Regions from separate parts of the Kitasatospora sp. NPDC059646 genome, predicted to be linked through region 1. Evidence: riboswitches for the same ligand, from Rfam matches in the RefSeq annotation. Region 1 holds a riboswitch; the other holds the start of a gene.

Evidence for each region. A riboswitch is a leader RNA that binds a small molecule or an ion and turns the genes downstream of it on or off. The one in region 1 is predicted to bind S-adenosylmethionine.
Region 2: it holds a riboswitch for S-adenosylmethionine, as region 1 does, so the genes downstream of both, ACFV1L_RS27405 (aminotransferase class V-fold PLP-dependent enzyme) here and thrC (threonine synthase) in region 1, are expected to answer to the same signal.

The regions. Positions count from the first base shown of each region.
Region 1 covers NZ_JBHWDS010000018.1:10,425-17,718, forward strand. Annotated here, with positions in the region: gene otsB (trehalose-phosphatase) at 1-782, shown strand, start outside; gene ACFV1L_RS15240 (trehalose-6-phosphate synthase) at 798-2,264, opposite strand; gene ACFV1L_RS15245 (glucosyl-3-phosphoglycerate synthase) at 2,443-3,441, opposite strand; SAM riboswitch class I at 3,581-3,709, shown strand; gene thrC (threonine synthase) at 3,727-5,007, shown strand; gene ACFV1L_RS15255 (MoaD/ThiS family protein) at 5,037-5,315, shown strand; gene ACFV1L_RS15260 (cold-shock protein) at 5,902-6,108, shown strand; gene groL (chaperonin GroEL) at 6,429-7,294, shown strand, end outside.
Region 2 covers NZ_JBHWDS010000046.1:53,062-60,355, reverse strand. Annotated here, with positions in the region: gene ACFV1L_RS27435 (cytochrome bc complex cytochrome b subunit) at 1-467, opposite strand, end outside; gene ACFV1L_RS27430 (Rieske 2Fe-2S domain-containing protein) at 464-1,519, opposite strand; gene ACFV1L_RS27425 (c-type cytochrome) at 1,528-2,349, opposite strand; gene ACFV1L_RS27420 (heme-copper oxidase subunit III) at 2,441-3,061, opposite strand; gene ACFV1L_RS27415 (hypothetical protein) at 3,378-3,803, shown strand; gene trpD (anthranilate phosphoribosyltransferase) at 3,937-5,007, shown strand; SAM riboswitch class IV at 5,158-5,275, shown strand; gene ACFV1L_RS27405 (aminotransferase class V-fold PLP-dependent enzyme) at 5,323-6,699, shown strand; gene ACFV1L_RS27400 (Lrp/AsnC ligand binding domain-containing protein) at 6,704-6,985, opposite strand; gene ACFV1L_RS27395 (rhomboid family intramembrane serine protease) at 6,982-7,294, opposite strand, start outside.

The sequences.
Region 1 (7,294 bases):
ACCCGCGCTCCGCGGTCGTGGGACTCGACTTCGACGGCACGCTCGCGCCGATCGTCGCCGACCCGGAACAGGCCCGCGCCCACCCCGGCGTCGTCCCCGCCCTCACCGCGCTCGCCCCGCTGGTCGGCTCGGTGGTCGTCGTCACCGGGCGGCCCGCCGCGACCGCCGCCGCGTACGGCGGCTTCGCCGACACCCCCGGCCTCGAACACCTCACCGTCCTCGGACACTACGGGGCCGAACGCTGGGACTCCGGGCGCGGCGTCAGCGCCGCCCCGCTGCCGCCCGGCGTCGCCGCCGTGCGGGCCGAACTCCCCGCGCTGCTCGACGAGTTGAAGGCGCCCGAGGGAACCTTCGTGGAGGACAAGGAGCGCGCGCTGGCCGTGCACACCCGGCGGGCGGACGACCCCGACGGCACGCTGGAACTCCTCCGCGCACCCCTGGCCGAGCTCGCCGCCCGCCACGGCCTGATGGTCGAGCCCGGCCGGATGGTGCTCGAACTCCGCCCGCCCGGCGTCGACAAGGGCACCGCCCTCCGGGAGTTCCTGGCGGAACGCCGGGCCGGCCCCGTGCTGTTCGCCGGCGACGACCTCGGCGACCTCGCCGCGTACGCGGAGGTCTCCCGGCGCCGGGAGCAGGGCCACCCCGGTCTGCTGGTCTGCAGCGGGCCGGTCACCGGCGAACCCCCCGTCCGCGAACTCGCCGACCGCGCCGACCTGGTGGTGGCGGGGCCGGCGGGCGTGGTCGACCTGCTCACGGAGCTGGCCGAGCTGCTGCGGGGGTGACGGCGGGCGCCCCTGTCACAGCGCCCCCAACTGGTCGAGGAACCACTGCTGCGGCGGCAGCGCCGTCGCCGCAGCAGCCAGTCGCCCGGTGCGCTCGGCGCGTTCGGCCGCGGGCATGTCGAGGGCCCGGGCCAGGGCGTCCGCGGTGGCGATGACGTCGAAGGGGTTGACGGTGATCGCGTCGTCGGCCAGCTCCTCGTGGGCGCCGGCCTCGCGGGACAGGACCAGGGCGCAGCCGTGGTCGGAGACGACCGGGACCTCCTTGGCGACCAGGTTCATGCCGTCGCGGATGGGGTTCACCAGGGCGACGTCGGCCAGCCGGTACGCGGCGAGGGAGCGCGGGAAGTCGTCGTCGACGTGCAGCAGGACCGGCTGCCAGTCCGCGGTGCCGAACTCGGCGTTGATCTCCTCGGCGATCCGCCGCACCGCCGCGGTGTACTCGCGGTACTCGGCGAGGTCGGTGCGCGAGGGGTAGGCGAAGGCGATGTGGACGACCCGGTCGAGCCACTCGGGGCGGCTGCGGAGCAGGTGCCGGTAGGCGAGCAGGCCGCGGACGATGTTCTTGCTGAGCTCGGTGCGGTCGACCCGGACGATCGTGCGGCGGTCGCCGACGGCCTCCCGCAGCGCGGTGAGACGCTCGTCGACGTCCGGCCGGTGGGCGCGTTCGCGCAGGAACTCGCCGTCGGCGCCGAGGCCGTGGACGCCGAGCCGAGTGGTGCGGCCGGCGTGGGTGACGGTCAGGGCGTCGCGGTCGACGTCGGCGCCGAGGAGGGCCTCGCAGCAGTCGGCGAAGGCGAGCGCCCAGCGGCGGGTGAGGAAGGCGGCCCGGTCGGCGCCGAGGATGCCTTCGAGGACGTCGGCGGCGACGTCATCGGGCAGCAGCCGGTAGTAGTCGGGCGGGGCCCAGGGGGTGTGCGAGAAGTGGCCGATGCGCAGGTCGGGGCGGAGGGCCCGGAGCAGCGCGGGGGCCAGCGACAGGTGGTAGTCCTGCACCAGGACGGCGGCGCCGGGGGCGGCCTCGGCGGCGAGGGCCTCGGCGAAGGCGGTGTTGTAGGCCCGGTAGGCGTCCCATTCGGTGCGGAAGTCCGCGTCGAAGGCGGGCTGGACGGGGGTCCGGTACAGCAGGTGGTGGACGAACCACAGGGTGGAGTTGGCGACGCCGTTGTAGGCCCGGGCGAAGGTCTCCGGGTCGATGTCGAGCATGCGGACGGCCTGTCCGCCGACGTCGTGGCCGGCCCGGTCGAGGCGTCCGTCGGGCGCCTTCCGGGCGGCGGTGCGGTCGGCGTCGGAGAGGGCGGCGCAGACCCAGACGGCGTTCGGGTCGTCGATCGCGGAGAGCCCGGAGACCAGGCCGCCGCCGCCTCTGCGGAGGCTCAGCGTGCCGTCGTCCTCCGTGCGGAAGGACACCGGCCCGCGGTTGGAGGCCACCAGGATCGGGGCGGCTCCGGACTGCTGGGGGCGTTCGGACGCGTGATCGGCCATACAGCCAACCTTGCCGTGTGATCAGCGGACCAAACCACCCGGCGCGGCCCGCACCGGGTGAACACTCGGGGTCGGCCGCCGCCGGCGCGGCCGCTCGGCGAACGCGGCGGGCCGGGCACGGCGGGCGGGAGGCGGTGCCGGGGCGGGCTTCCGCGCCGGGGCGGACGCGGGTGGGCGGTCAGCGGTTGCGGTACTCCGGGACGGTGGTCATCGGGGGGCGTTCGGTGGCCGGGACGGGGTGGGTGCGGGGGGTGAAGCCGGTGGGGGTGCGGGTGTACTGGGTGAGGAGGGGGCGGACCAGGTCGGGGTCGGCCTTCAGGCGGTGGGTGCGGTCGAGGCGTTCCAGCGCGGTGCGGTAGATGGTGGCGGCCATCCGGCCGAGGGCCTGGCCGTCCTGGTGCCGGTGGTGCCGGACGCCGACGTCGACCTGGGCCAGCGCGTCCAGCCCGACCAGTTCCAACGCATCGACCAGCAGCCCGAGTTCGACGCCGTAGCCGGTCGGGAAGGGCAGCCGCTCCAGCAGGCTGCGGCGGGCCGCGTACTCGCCGCCGAGGGGCTGGACGAAGCCGGCCAGCTGCGGCCAGTGCAGGTTGAGCAGCGGGCGGGCGACCAGTTCGGTGACCCGGCCGCCGCCGGCCGGGACGACCGCCCCGTCGGCCTCGAACGGGCGGTCGTACATGGCCTTGACCAGCTGCAGGGCCGGGTCGGTGAGCAGCGGGCCGACGATGCCGGAGACGAACGCCGGGTCGAACTCGCGCAGGTCCGCGTCGACGTAGCAGACGATCGCGCCGCTGCTGGCGAGCAGCGCCCGCCACAGCACCTCGCCCTTGCCGGGGGCGGCGGGCAGCCGGGGCAGGATGGCGTCCCGGTGCACCACCCGGGCACCGGCGGCGGCCGCGGCGGCGGCGGTGCCGTCCACCGAGCCGGAGTCGACCACCAGCAGCTCGTCGACCAGCGGGACGCGCTCCATCAGCTCGGTGCGGATCGCGGCCACGATCTCGCCGACGGTGGTCTCCTCGTCCAAGGCGGGCAGCACCACGCTGACGGTGCCGGCGGTGCCGGCGGCGCGCTTGGCGGCGAGCAGCAGGTCGAGTGGCCGGTCGGCGGCCGTCCAGGACCGGCGGCGCAGCCAGTCGGCCACCTCCGGCAGTACCCCGGGCTCGGGCTGGTCGGCCAAGATCTCGCTCCCTGTCTCGGTCCGTCTCGGGTGTCGGACGGTCGGGTTGGACGGCACGGGCCTTCGGTTACAGTCTTCGTACTGCGCTCGGACCTTCGCACGCCGGGGTCGCTCGCAGCGTACGACCACAACTTCACAGAGCTCATCCAGAGGGACTGAGGGAACGGCCCGTTGACGTCCCGGCAACCCTCCCGCGCGGCCTCGCAGGCCCGGCGGGACAGGTGCCAATTCCGGCCCGGGCGCGACCGCGACCCGGGGAAGATGAGGAGAAAGGGCCTCGCCACCATGGCTGTTGACACCCCCGCACCCGTCGCCGTCGACCTCGGTCCGGCCACCGCGCTGTCCTGTCGCGAGTGCGGCACCCGCTTCCCGCTCGGCCCGAGCTTCGCCTGCCTGGAGTGCTTCGGCCCGCTGGAGATCGCCTACGACTACGCGGGCTACGACGCCGACGAGCTGCGCAAGCGCATCGAGGCCGGCCCGGCGTCGATCTGGCGCTACGCGCCGCTGCTGCCCGTCCCCGCCGACGTGGCCGGCAAGCCGAACCTGAACCCGGGCTGGACGCCGCTGGTGAAGGCCGACAACCTGGGCCGCGAGCTGGGCTTCACCGCCCAGCTGCACGTCAAGGACGACTCCGGCAACCCCACCCACTCCTTCAAGGACCGGGTGGTGGCCTGCGCGATCGAGGCCGCCCGCGCGTTCGACTTCACCACGCTGTCCTGCTCGTCCACCGGAAACCTGGCGGGTGCGGTGGGCGCCGCCGCGGCCCGGGCCGGCTTCAAGTCCTGCGTGTTCATCCCGCACGACCTGGAGCAGGGCAAGGTCGTGATGGCCGGGGTGTACGGCGGCGAGCTGGTCGGCATCGACGGCAACTACGACGACGTGAACCGGTTCTGCTCGGAGCTGATCGGCGACCCGGCCGGCGAGGGCTGGGGCTTCGTCAACGTCAACCTCCGCCCGTACTACGGCGAGGGCTCCAAGACCCTGGCGTTCGAGATCTGCGAGCAGCTCGGCTGGCGGCTGCCCGAGCAGATCGTCATCCCGATCGCCTCCGGCTCCCAGCTCACCAAGATCGACAAGGGACTGCAGGAGCTGATCAAGCTCGGCCTGGTCGAGGACCGGCCGTACAAGGTCTTCGGCGCCCAGGCCGAGGGCTGCTCCCCGGTCTCCGCCGCCTTCAAGGCCGGCCGCGACGTGATCAAGCCGGTCAAGCCGGACACCATCGCCAAGTCGCTGGCGATCGGCAACCCCGCCGACGGCCCGTACGTGCTCGACATCGCCCGCCGCACCGGCGGCGCCGTCGAGGACGTCACCGACGCCGAGGTGGTCGAGGCGATCAAGCTGCTGGCCCGCACCGAGGGGATCTTCGCCGAGACCGCGGGCGGCGTCACCGTGGGCGTGCTGAAGAAGCTGGTCGAGACCGGTCGGCTGGACCCGTCCAAGGAGACCGTCGCGATCAACACCGGCGACGGCCTGAAGACCCTCGACGCGGTCGCCGACTCCGGCATGACCGCCGTGATCCGCCCGACGCTGGAGTCCTTCCGCGCCGCCGGCCTCGCCTCCGCCTGAACCCCCCCACGTCCGAGGAGCCACCCATCATGAGCGCCACCGTCCGCATCCCCACCATCCTCCGCACCTACACCGGCGGCGCCGCCGAGGTGACCGCCGAGGGCGGCACCCTGTCCGCCGTGATCGCGGACCTGGAGGCGAACCACGCCGGCATCGCCGCCCGCCTGCTGGACGACACCGGCAAGCTGCGCCGCTTCGTCAACGTGTACGTCAACGACGACGACGTGCGCTTCGCCGACGGCCTGGAGACCGAGATCAAGGACGGCGCCTCGGTGTCGATCATTCCGGCGGTCGCCGGCGGCTGCTGACGCCGCCCCGCGCATTCGCCCCGCCGCCGCCAGGCCCGGAATTCGGATTTCCGGCCCGCCTGGCGGCGGTTCGGCGCAGCGGCCCGGCCGGACCCGCCCGCCGGCCCTTTGCCGGGCCGGGCACCTGCGGTTTCCGGCCCGGCGGGTCGCTGGAATTCCGGCACCTGCGGGGGAGTAGAGTGCCGGTCGGGCCGTTCCCCGCCAAGGCCCGTTCCAATCCTCGTTTTTCACCGCACCGCACCTCGCGCAGGCTCCGTTCCGTCCCGCGCTCCGAGACATGCGCGGACCGCTTACCGCCCGTCCTGTCAGGCCGCCGTCAGAATTCTTCCGGCAATTTGCGGTGATACGTCCGTTATGTCCGGTGGCAATTGTCGCGCCCCATACCTTTCGCCCCGTCATATCCCCTGCGGGGCCCGGCCTTTCCGTGAAATTGGGGCCTGTTGCAGAGGGCGCATATCCGGATACATTCAGCCGCGACAGAGGCTGCGCCGTACGGGGGGGAGTCCCCACAGGCCGGCCTTCCAGACCTCCGGGTCCGCGTCCCGCGGATCTCTGAAGGGCCAGCACAGCACAAGGGGAGTTCGGAATGGCTCAGGGCACCGTCAAGTGGTTCAACGCCGAGAAGGGCTACGGCTTCATCGCGGTCGACGGTGGAGCGGACGTGTTCGTCCACTACAGCGCGATCCAGATGGACGGCTACCGCACCCTGGAAGAGGGCCAGCGGGTCGAGTTCGAGATCTCGCAGGGTCAGAAGGGTCCGCAGGCCGACATGGTCCGGGCCGCCGGCGCCTGACGGCTCCGGTAGACCGCACACACGCAGATACAGACGGCAGGTCCGTCCCCGGCGCGACGCGTCCGGGGCGGGCCTGTCGGCGTTCTCCGGCCCGGCCTGCGGGTTTCCCGGAAGGGTCGCCGGAGCGTGCCGAATGGGCTTGCACTCGGCACCCCTGAGTGCTAATCATTGGCGTTAGCACTCACAGCGTGAGAGTGACAACGGACCGGGCCGGTGAGGCCCCGGAAGCGGTAGGGGACAGGACCCCCGCTCTCCTGGGCCGTCCGTCGCGGGCACCCCTTGGTCCGAGCAGTCGACCGTGTCCCGGAGGACCACTTCTGATGGCCAAGATCATCGCCTTTGACGAGGAAGCCCGCCGCGGCCTTGAGCGTGGCATGAACCAGCTTGCCGACGCCGTGAAGGTGACGCTCGGCCCCAAGGGTCGCAACGTCGTCCTGGAGAAGAAGTGGGGCGCCCCCACGATCACCAACGACGGTGTCTCCATCGCCAAGGAGATCGAGCTCGAGGACCCGTACGAGAAGATCGGCGCCGAGCTCGTCAAGGAGGTCGCCAAGAAGACCGACGACGTCGCGGGTGACGGCACCACCACCGCCACCGTGCTCGCCCAGGCGCTCGTCCGCGAGGGCCTGCGCAACGTCGCCGCCGGCGCCAACCCGATGGCCCTGAAGCGCGGCATCGAGAAGGCCGTCGCCGCCGTCTCCGACCAGCTGCTGGCCCAGGCCAAGGACGTGGAGACCAAGGAGCAGATCGCCTCCACCGCCTCCATCTCGGCCGCCGACACCCAGATCGGCGAGCTCATCGCCGAGGCCATGGACAAGGTCGGCAAGGAAGGCGTCATCACCGTCGAGGAGAGCAACACCTTCGGCCTGGAGCTCGAGCTCACCGAGGGCATGCGCTTCGACAAGGGCTACATCTCCGCCTACTTCGCCACCGACCTGGAGCGCATGGAGGCGAGCTTCGAGGACCCGTACATCCTCATCGCCAACTCCAAGATCTCCTCGGTCAAGGACCTCCTCCCGCTGCTGGAGAAGGTCATGCAGAGCGGCAAGCCGCTCGTCATCATCGCCGAGGACGTCGAGGGCGAGGCCCTGTCGACCCTGGTCGTGAACAAGATCCGCGGCACCTTCAAGTCCGTCGCCGTCAAGGCCCCGGGCTTCGGCGACCGCCGCAAGGCCATGCTGGGCGA
Region 2 (7,294 bases), on a different contig from region 1:
TTGATCTCGCGCGGCTTGCGGAACGCGCCGGTGAAGAAGACGCGCATCATGTGCACGAACATCGCGGCGACGAAGACCAGCGCGGCCCAGTGGTGGATCTGACGGATCAGCAGACCGCCGCGGACCTCGAAGCTGATGTTCACCGTCGAGGCGTACGCCTCCGACATGCGGATGCCGTTCAGCGGCAGGTAGCTGCCGTGGTAGACGGTCTCCGCCATGCTCGGCTTGAAGAACAGCGTCAGGTACACACCCGTGAGGATGATGATGATGAAGCTGTAGAGGCAGATCTCACCGAGCATGAAGGACCAGTGGTCCGGGAAGATCTTGCGCAGGTTGGCCTTGGCCAGGGAGTAGATCCCCAGCCGGCCGTCGACCCAGTCCGCAGCCGCCTCGGCCTTGTTGGCGGGCTTGGCGCGCGTGCTGGCCGGCTTGGAGGCACCGCTGTTGGTGCCGCTCGCGGTGCTCATCGCTTGCGCTCCCAGTAACTCGGGCCGACGGGCTCGTCGAAGTCGCCGGTGGCGACCAGGAAGCCCTGCTCATCGGTGGTGATCTTCAGCTGGGGCAGCGGGTGGCCGGCCGGGCCGAAGATGACGCGAGCGCCGTCCGCCAGGTCGAAGGTCGACTGGTGGCAGGGGCAGAGCGCGTGGTGGGTCTGCTGCTCGTACAGCGAGATCGGGCAGCCGACGTGGGTGCAGATCTTCGAGTAGGCGAGGATGCCCTCGAAGCCCTTGTCCCGGGACTTGGCGTCCTTGATGTCCTCCGGAGCGATCCGGACGAGCATCAGGGCGTCCTTGGCGATCTGCTGCTGGAAGTCCTCGTCCGACTCCTCCAGGCCGTGCGGCTTGGCGAAGGTCAGCGAGCCCTGGATGATGTCCTCGGGCTTCATCGGCTGGTCGGTGTTCATGTTGACCAGGCGGATCGGCTCGGCCGGCTTGGCCTCGGCCCAGCCGGTGTGCAGGAGCTTGTCCTCGGGCAGCGGGCCCAGGTCGCGCAGCAGCACCACGCCGGACAGCGGCACCAGGGCCATCGAGCCGAGCAGGGTGTTGCGGATCATCTTGCGGCGGCCGAAGCCGGACTCCGCGGCACCGGTCTTGAACTGCTCGATGACGTCGTTGCGGACCTCGTCCGAGGCCTCGATCGGGTGACGCTCGGCCGGCAGCTCGTGGTCCGACATCAGGGTGCGGGCCCAGTGGACCGCGCCGGCGCCGATGCAGAACAGCGCCACGCCGAGGGTCATGCCCAGGGCGAAGTTGAGGGCGCTGACCTTGCCCAGCGGGAAGATGTAGACCAGCTTGTCGGCGTCGATCGACGCGTAGGACGCGATGAAGCCGATGGTCGCCAGCATCGACACCACGAACATCAGCGACACCTGACGCTCGGCCCGCTTGGCGGCCCGCTCGTCGATGTCCGTCCGACGCGGCTCGTGGGCCGGCAGGCCCGGGTCGGCGAACGGGTCGTCGTGGGTGACGACCTCAGTGCCGTGGGAGGCGGCGTGCGCCTCCGGCAGGTTCTCTGACATGTCGTGGCTCATGACTTCTTGGCCTTGGTGGTGTGGGCGGCGACCCAGATCGCGATCACGATCAGCGTGCCGAGACCGAAGATCCAGCTGAACAGGCCCTCGGTGAACGGACCGAGGCTGCCCAGCGCAAGACCACCGGGGTTGGGCTCGTCGTTCGTGCTGCGGACGAAGGCCACGATCTCGCGCTTCTGCTCCTCCGGCATGGTGGTGTCGGGGAACGACGGCATGTTCTGCGGGCCGGTCTGCATGGCCTCGTAGATGTGCTTGGCGTCCACGCCCTCCAGGGACGGGGCGTACTTGCCGTCGGTCAGCGCGCCGCCCTTGCCGGCGAAGTTGTGGCACTGGGCGCAGTTGGTGCGGAACAGCTCGCCACCCTTGGCGACCTGCTCGGCGTTGGTGACCTTGTCCTCGGACGGCTGGTACTGGTCCGGGGTCGGAACGACCGGGCCCGGGCCGATCGAGGCCACGTAGGCGGCCAGCTGGTCGATCTCGGACTGGGAGTAGACGGTCTTCTTGCGCGGGACCTGCGCGCCCGGCTGCTGGGCCGGCATGCGGCCGGTGCCGACCTGGAAGTCGACAGCAGCAGAGCCGACGCCGACCAGCGACGGACCGTCAGAAGTGCCCTGGCCGTTCAGGCCGTGGCAGGAGGAGCAGCCGACGGCGAAGAGCTTCTTGCCCTCGTCGATGGCGAGCGACTGCGAGGAGCTGTCGGCCTGCGCCTTCTCGGCGGGCGCGAAAGCGGCGTACAGCCCCCCGGTGGCCGCCAGGGCGAGAAGTAGAACGACGACCGCCGCCAGTGGGTGGCGCCGTCGTGCGGAGAGCTTTTTCACGGAATAACCCCGGTGTCAGGATCTGGTCGGCAGCAGCCTGCCCCCGACTCCCACGCGTCGAGGTGACGCCGGGTCAGGGGCGGGGCGGCTGTTACTTGATCAGGTAGATGGTCGCGAACAGGCCGATCCACACAACGTCGACGAAGTGCCAGTAGTACGACACCACGATCGCCGCAGTGGCCTGCTCGTGGGTGAAGCGCCGCGCCGCGTAGGTCCGGCCGAGGACCAGCAGGAAGGCGATCAGACCACCCGTCACGTGGAGTCCGTGGAAGCCGGTGGTCAGGTAGAACACCGTGCCGTACGGGTCGGAGGACAGCGACAGGCCGTCCTTCTTGACCAGGTCGGTGTACTCGAAGATCTGGCCGCCGATGAAGATGGCGCCCATCACGAAGGTGATCACGAACCAGGAGCGCAGCTTCTTCACGTCACCGCGCTCGGCGGCGAAGACGCCGAGCTGGCAGGTGAGCGAGGAGAGCACCAGGATCGTGGTGTTGACCGAGGAGAAGGGCACGTTGAGGGCATGGGCCTTCTCGTGCCAGAACTCGGCGCCCTTGACCGAGCGGAGGGTGAAGTACATCGCGAACAGGGCCGCGAAGAACATCAGCTCCGAGCTCAGCCAGACAATGGTTCCCACGCTGACCAGGTTCGGCCTGTTGACCGCTCCGTGCGCGTGTCCGGTTTCTGTTGCTGTTGCTGTCGCCACGACGGACATTATGTCGGTCCCTTATTCCGTCTTCACGCCGGGGGGTCTCCCTCGGAGTGTCCGGTGCGTGAGGTATGCCCGCCTCGCGCCCCGCCCGTTTTCTGACGGTTGTTCGGATCGGGTGAGGGAAGTGGGCCGCGGGGGTGAGGCCGTGGCGCGGCGGCTTGAGCGAGATCGCGTCGGGGTCTCTCCAGGACGGGCCCGCCGGAGTAGCATCCGTCCCAGGACGTGGTCCGGGTCACACTGGGCCGTTCGGTCGGGGCCCGCGCGCCGTCGCGGTCCGCGCGGACACATATAAGAGGACGAGCACCAGGAAGCAGGGGACATGGCGCAGCACTCCGACGAGACGCTCACCGTTCTCGTCTACAGCGACGACCGCAACACCCGTGAGCAGGTGGCCCTCGCCCTCGGGCGGCACCCCGCCGGGGACGTCCCCGCCGTGGAGTACCTGGAGTGCGCCACCGCCGCCGCCGTGCTGCGGGCGCTGGAGAAGGGCGGCGTCGACCTGTGCGTCCTGGACGGCGAGGCGGTGCCCGCCGGCGGACTCGGCCTCACCCGGCAGTTGAAGGACGAGATCTACGGCTGCCCGCCGGTGCTGGTGCTGATCGGCCGCCCGCAGGACTCCTGGCTGGCCGCCTGGAGCCGGGCCGACGCCGCGATCTCGCACCCGGTCGACCCGGTCGCGCTCGCCGAGGCCGCGACCACGCTGCTGCGGGCCCGGCTCGCCCGGCGGGCGCCGGCCGCGCACTGAGGCGCGTTCCGCCCGGGCGTCCCACCAGGCGTCTCAACTGGAGAGAAGGGGACGGCAACTCCGGGCGGCCGTCCCCGCTCGCTCGATAGGCTGACTCCATTCCTCTGCGACAAGACGAGAGCTGGAGACGGCCATGGTGAACGTGCACTCTGCGAACGGCGGTAGCGACCCCGCGCAGGTGGTCCGCACCTGGCCCGACCTGCTGAGCGCCCTGCTCCGCGGCGAGGACCTCGCCCAGGCCGACACCGCCTGGGCGATGGACCGGATCATGAGCGGCGAGGCCAGCCCGGTGCAGGTGGCCGGCTTCCTGATCGCGCTGCGCGGCAAGGGCGAGACGGTCGAGGAGATCGCCGGCCTGGTCGAGACGATGTACGCGCACGCCGTGCCGCTGGACATCCCCGGCCCCGCCGTGGACATCGTCGGCACCGGCGGCGACCGGGCCAAGACCGTCAACATCTCCACCATGTCGGCGGTGGCCGCCGCGGCGGCCGGCGCGAAGGTGGTCAAGCACGGCAACCGGGCCTCCTCCTCGGCGTCCGGCTCCTCGGACGTGCTCGGGCGGCTCGGCATCAACCTGGAGCTGTCCGCCGAGCGGGTCGCGGCGGTGGCCGAGGAGGTCGGCCTGACCTTCTGCTTCGCCGCCAAGTTCCACCCGTCGATGCGGTACACGGCGCAGGCCCGGGCCGAACTCGCCGTCCCCACCGTGTTCAACATCCTCGGTCCGCTCACCAACCCGGCCAAGGTGGGCGCCCACGCCGTCGGCTGTTTCGACACCCGGCTGGCCGGGCTGATCGCCGGCGTCCTCGCCCGTCGGGGCGGGCAGGGGCTGGTCTTCCGCGGGGACGACGGACTCGACGAGCTGACCATCACCACCACGTCCCACGTCTGGGTGATCCGGGACGGCGAGGTGACGGAGACCCGGTTCGACCCGCGGGAGGTCGGCATCGAGCTGGTCGGGATCGAGGCGCTGCGCGGCGCCGACGCGGAGTTCAATGCGGGCGTCGCCCGGCGGGTGCTGAACGGCGAGCGCGGGCCGGTGCGGGACGCGGTGCTGCTCAACAGCGCCGCCGCGCTGGTGGCGCTGGAGCTGACGGACGCGCCGCTCGGCGAGCAGCTCGGGGCGGCGATGGAGCGGACGGCGGCGGCGATCGACTCCGGGGCGGCCGGGGAGCTGCTGAAGCGCTGGGCCGAAGCCACCCACTGAACGTCAACGGTCCGCCCGGGGAAGGCGATTGCCCTTCCCCGGGCGGACCTCGTCGTTCCCGGGCAGGGGAGTGACGGGGTGTGACGCCGGGTGTCCACGGGGCGGACACGGGGCTTGAGTCGGCGCGGCGCTCGTGTATCGTGCTGCGCAGGTCATGAGTGGCAGCGACAAGCCCCAGCTTGCTGTCCGGCAACCCTCCGTCCGTGGCGGGGTGCCCTGGGTGAGGACCGGGCTGCGTGGCGATCCGTCCGCGCGGCAAGCGCGGACTTCCGGCGTCGCACCCCCGGGGTCCTTGTCCCGTGGAGGAGTGCACCCGTGTCCGTGACCACCGAGATCTGCGAGCCGCTGGCCGTGCTGGGCCGGGACGTCGAGGTTCCGCTGGCTTCCGGGGAGAAGGTCGGGTACGCGGCGCTGGACTACGCGGCGAGCGCCCCGGCGCTGGCCCGGGTGTGGGAGGACGTGGCGGCGTACGCGCCGTACTACGGGTCCGTGCACCGGGGCGCCGGGTACCTGTCGCAGCTGTCGACCGACCTGTTCGAGCAGAGCCGGCGGACCGTCGGCGAGTTCCTGGACCTGCGGGACGGCGACCAGGTGGTGTTCACCCGGGCGACCACCGACTCGCTGAACCTGCTGGCCGGGGCGGTGCCGGCCGGGACCGAGGTGTTCGCGTTCGAGACCGAGCACCACGCGTCGCTGCTGCCGTGGCGCCGCGAGGGCCTGACGGTCCGTTACCTTCGGGCGCCGCGTTCGCACGCCGAGGCGGTGGCCGCGCTGGAGGAGGCGCTGCTCGGCGCGGCCGAGGGTCCGAAGCTGTTCTGCGTCACGGGCGCGTCGAACGTCACCGGCGAGCTGTGGCCGGTCGGGGAGCTGACCGCGGTGGCGCACCGGTACGACGCCCGGGTGGTCCTGGACGCGGCCCAGCTGGCGCCCCACCACCGGGTCTCGGTGCGGGAGTTGGACGTCGACTGGATCGCCTTCTCCGGCCACAAGCTGTACGCGCCGTTCGGCGCCGGCGTGCTGGCCGGCCGGTCGGACTGGCTGGACGCGGCCGAGCCGTACCTGGCCGGCGGCGGGGCGAGCCGGACGGTGGCGCGGGAGCTGGACGGGTCGGTCGCGGTGGAGTGGCACACCGGCCCGGCCCGGCACGAGGCCGGCTCGCCGAACGTGATCGGCGCGTACGCGATCGCCTCGGCCTGCCGAGCGCTGACCGAGGCGGGCTTCGACGAGCTGGAGGCCCGGGAGCGGGCCCTGGTGGCGAAGCTGACGGAGGGTCTGGCGGCGATCCCCGAGGTGCGGGTGCTCAGCCTGTTCGGCGAGGACGCCGACCGGGTCGGCGTGGTGTCGTTCGTGGTGCGCGGCTGGAACAGCTCGCACTTCTCGGCGGCGCTGTCCGCCGAGTACGGCATCGGCGTCCGGGACGGGCTGTTCTGCGCGCACCCGCTGGTGCGGACCCTGCTCGGCGGCGAGGACGCCGCGCCGAGCCAGTGCGGGGCCCCGGAGCCGTCGTTGCCGGGGGAGCGCAGCCTGAACGCGATCCGGGTCAGCTTCGGCGCCGGCACCCCCGTCGAGCACCTGGACCGGTTCCTGGCGGCGGTCCGTGACCTGGTCACCGACGGCGCGCGGTGGAGCTACCGCAACGAGGGCGGGCGCTGCGTCGCCACCGAGCAGATCGAGCGGGGCCGGCAGCGCTGAGCGGCTACTCGTCCAGGCCGAGCGAGAACGCGGCCTCCAGGTCGTGCTGCGAGTAGGTGCGGAACGCGATGTGGGTCTCGGTGTTGGAGACGCCCGGGATCTTGTTGAGGCGGCCGGGGATCACCTCGGCCAGGTCCTCGTGGTTGCGCACCCGCACCATCGCGACCAGGTCGTAGGTGCCGGTGACGGAGTAGACCTCGCTGATGCCCTCGATGGCGGCGATCGCCTCGGCGATCTCGGGGATCCGGTCGACGCTGGTGTTGATGAGGACGATCGCGGTGATCACTGAGCAACTCCTGTTCGAGAAGGTGCGCCCAGGGTATCGCCCGCCGGACGGGCGGCCCAGGCGAACAGCCAGCCCGTCACGAAGCCGATCACGTGCACCAGATAGGCCACCCCGCCGCCGCCGGAACCGACCGACCAGCCCTGCAGCGCGAACCACAGCCCGAGCACCAGCCAGGCCGGCAGGCGCAGCGGGAGGAACAGCAGCACCGGCACCAGCGCGGTCACCCGGGCCCGGGGCCACAGCCGCAGGTACGCGCCCAGCACCCCGGCGATCGCACCGGACGCGCCGACCAGCGCCCGCATCCCGTCC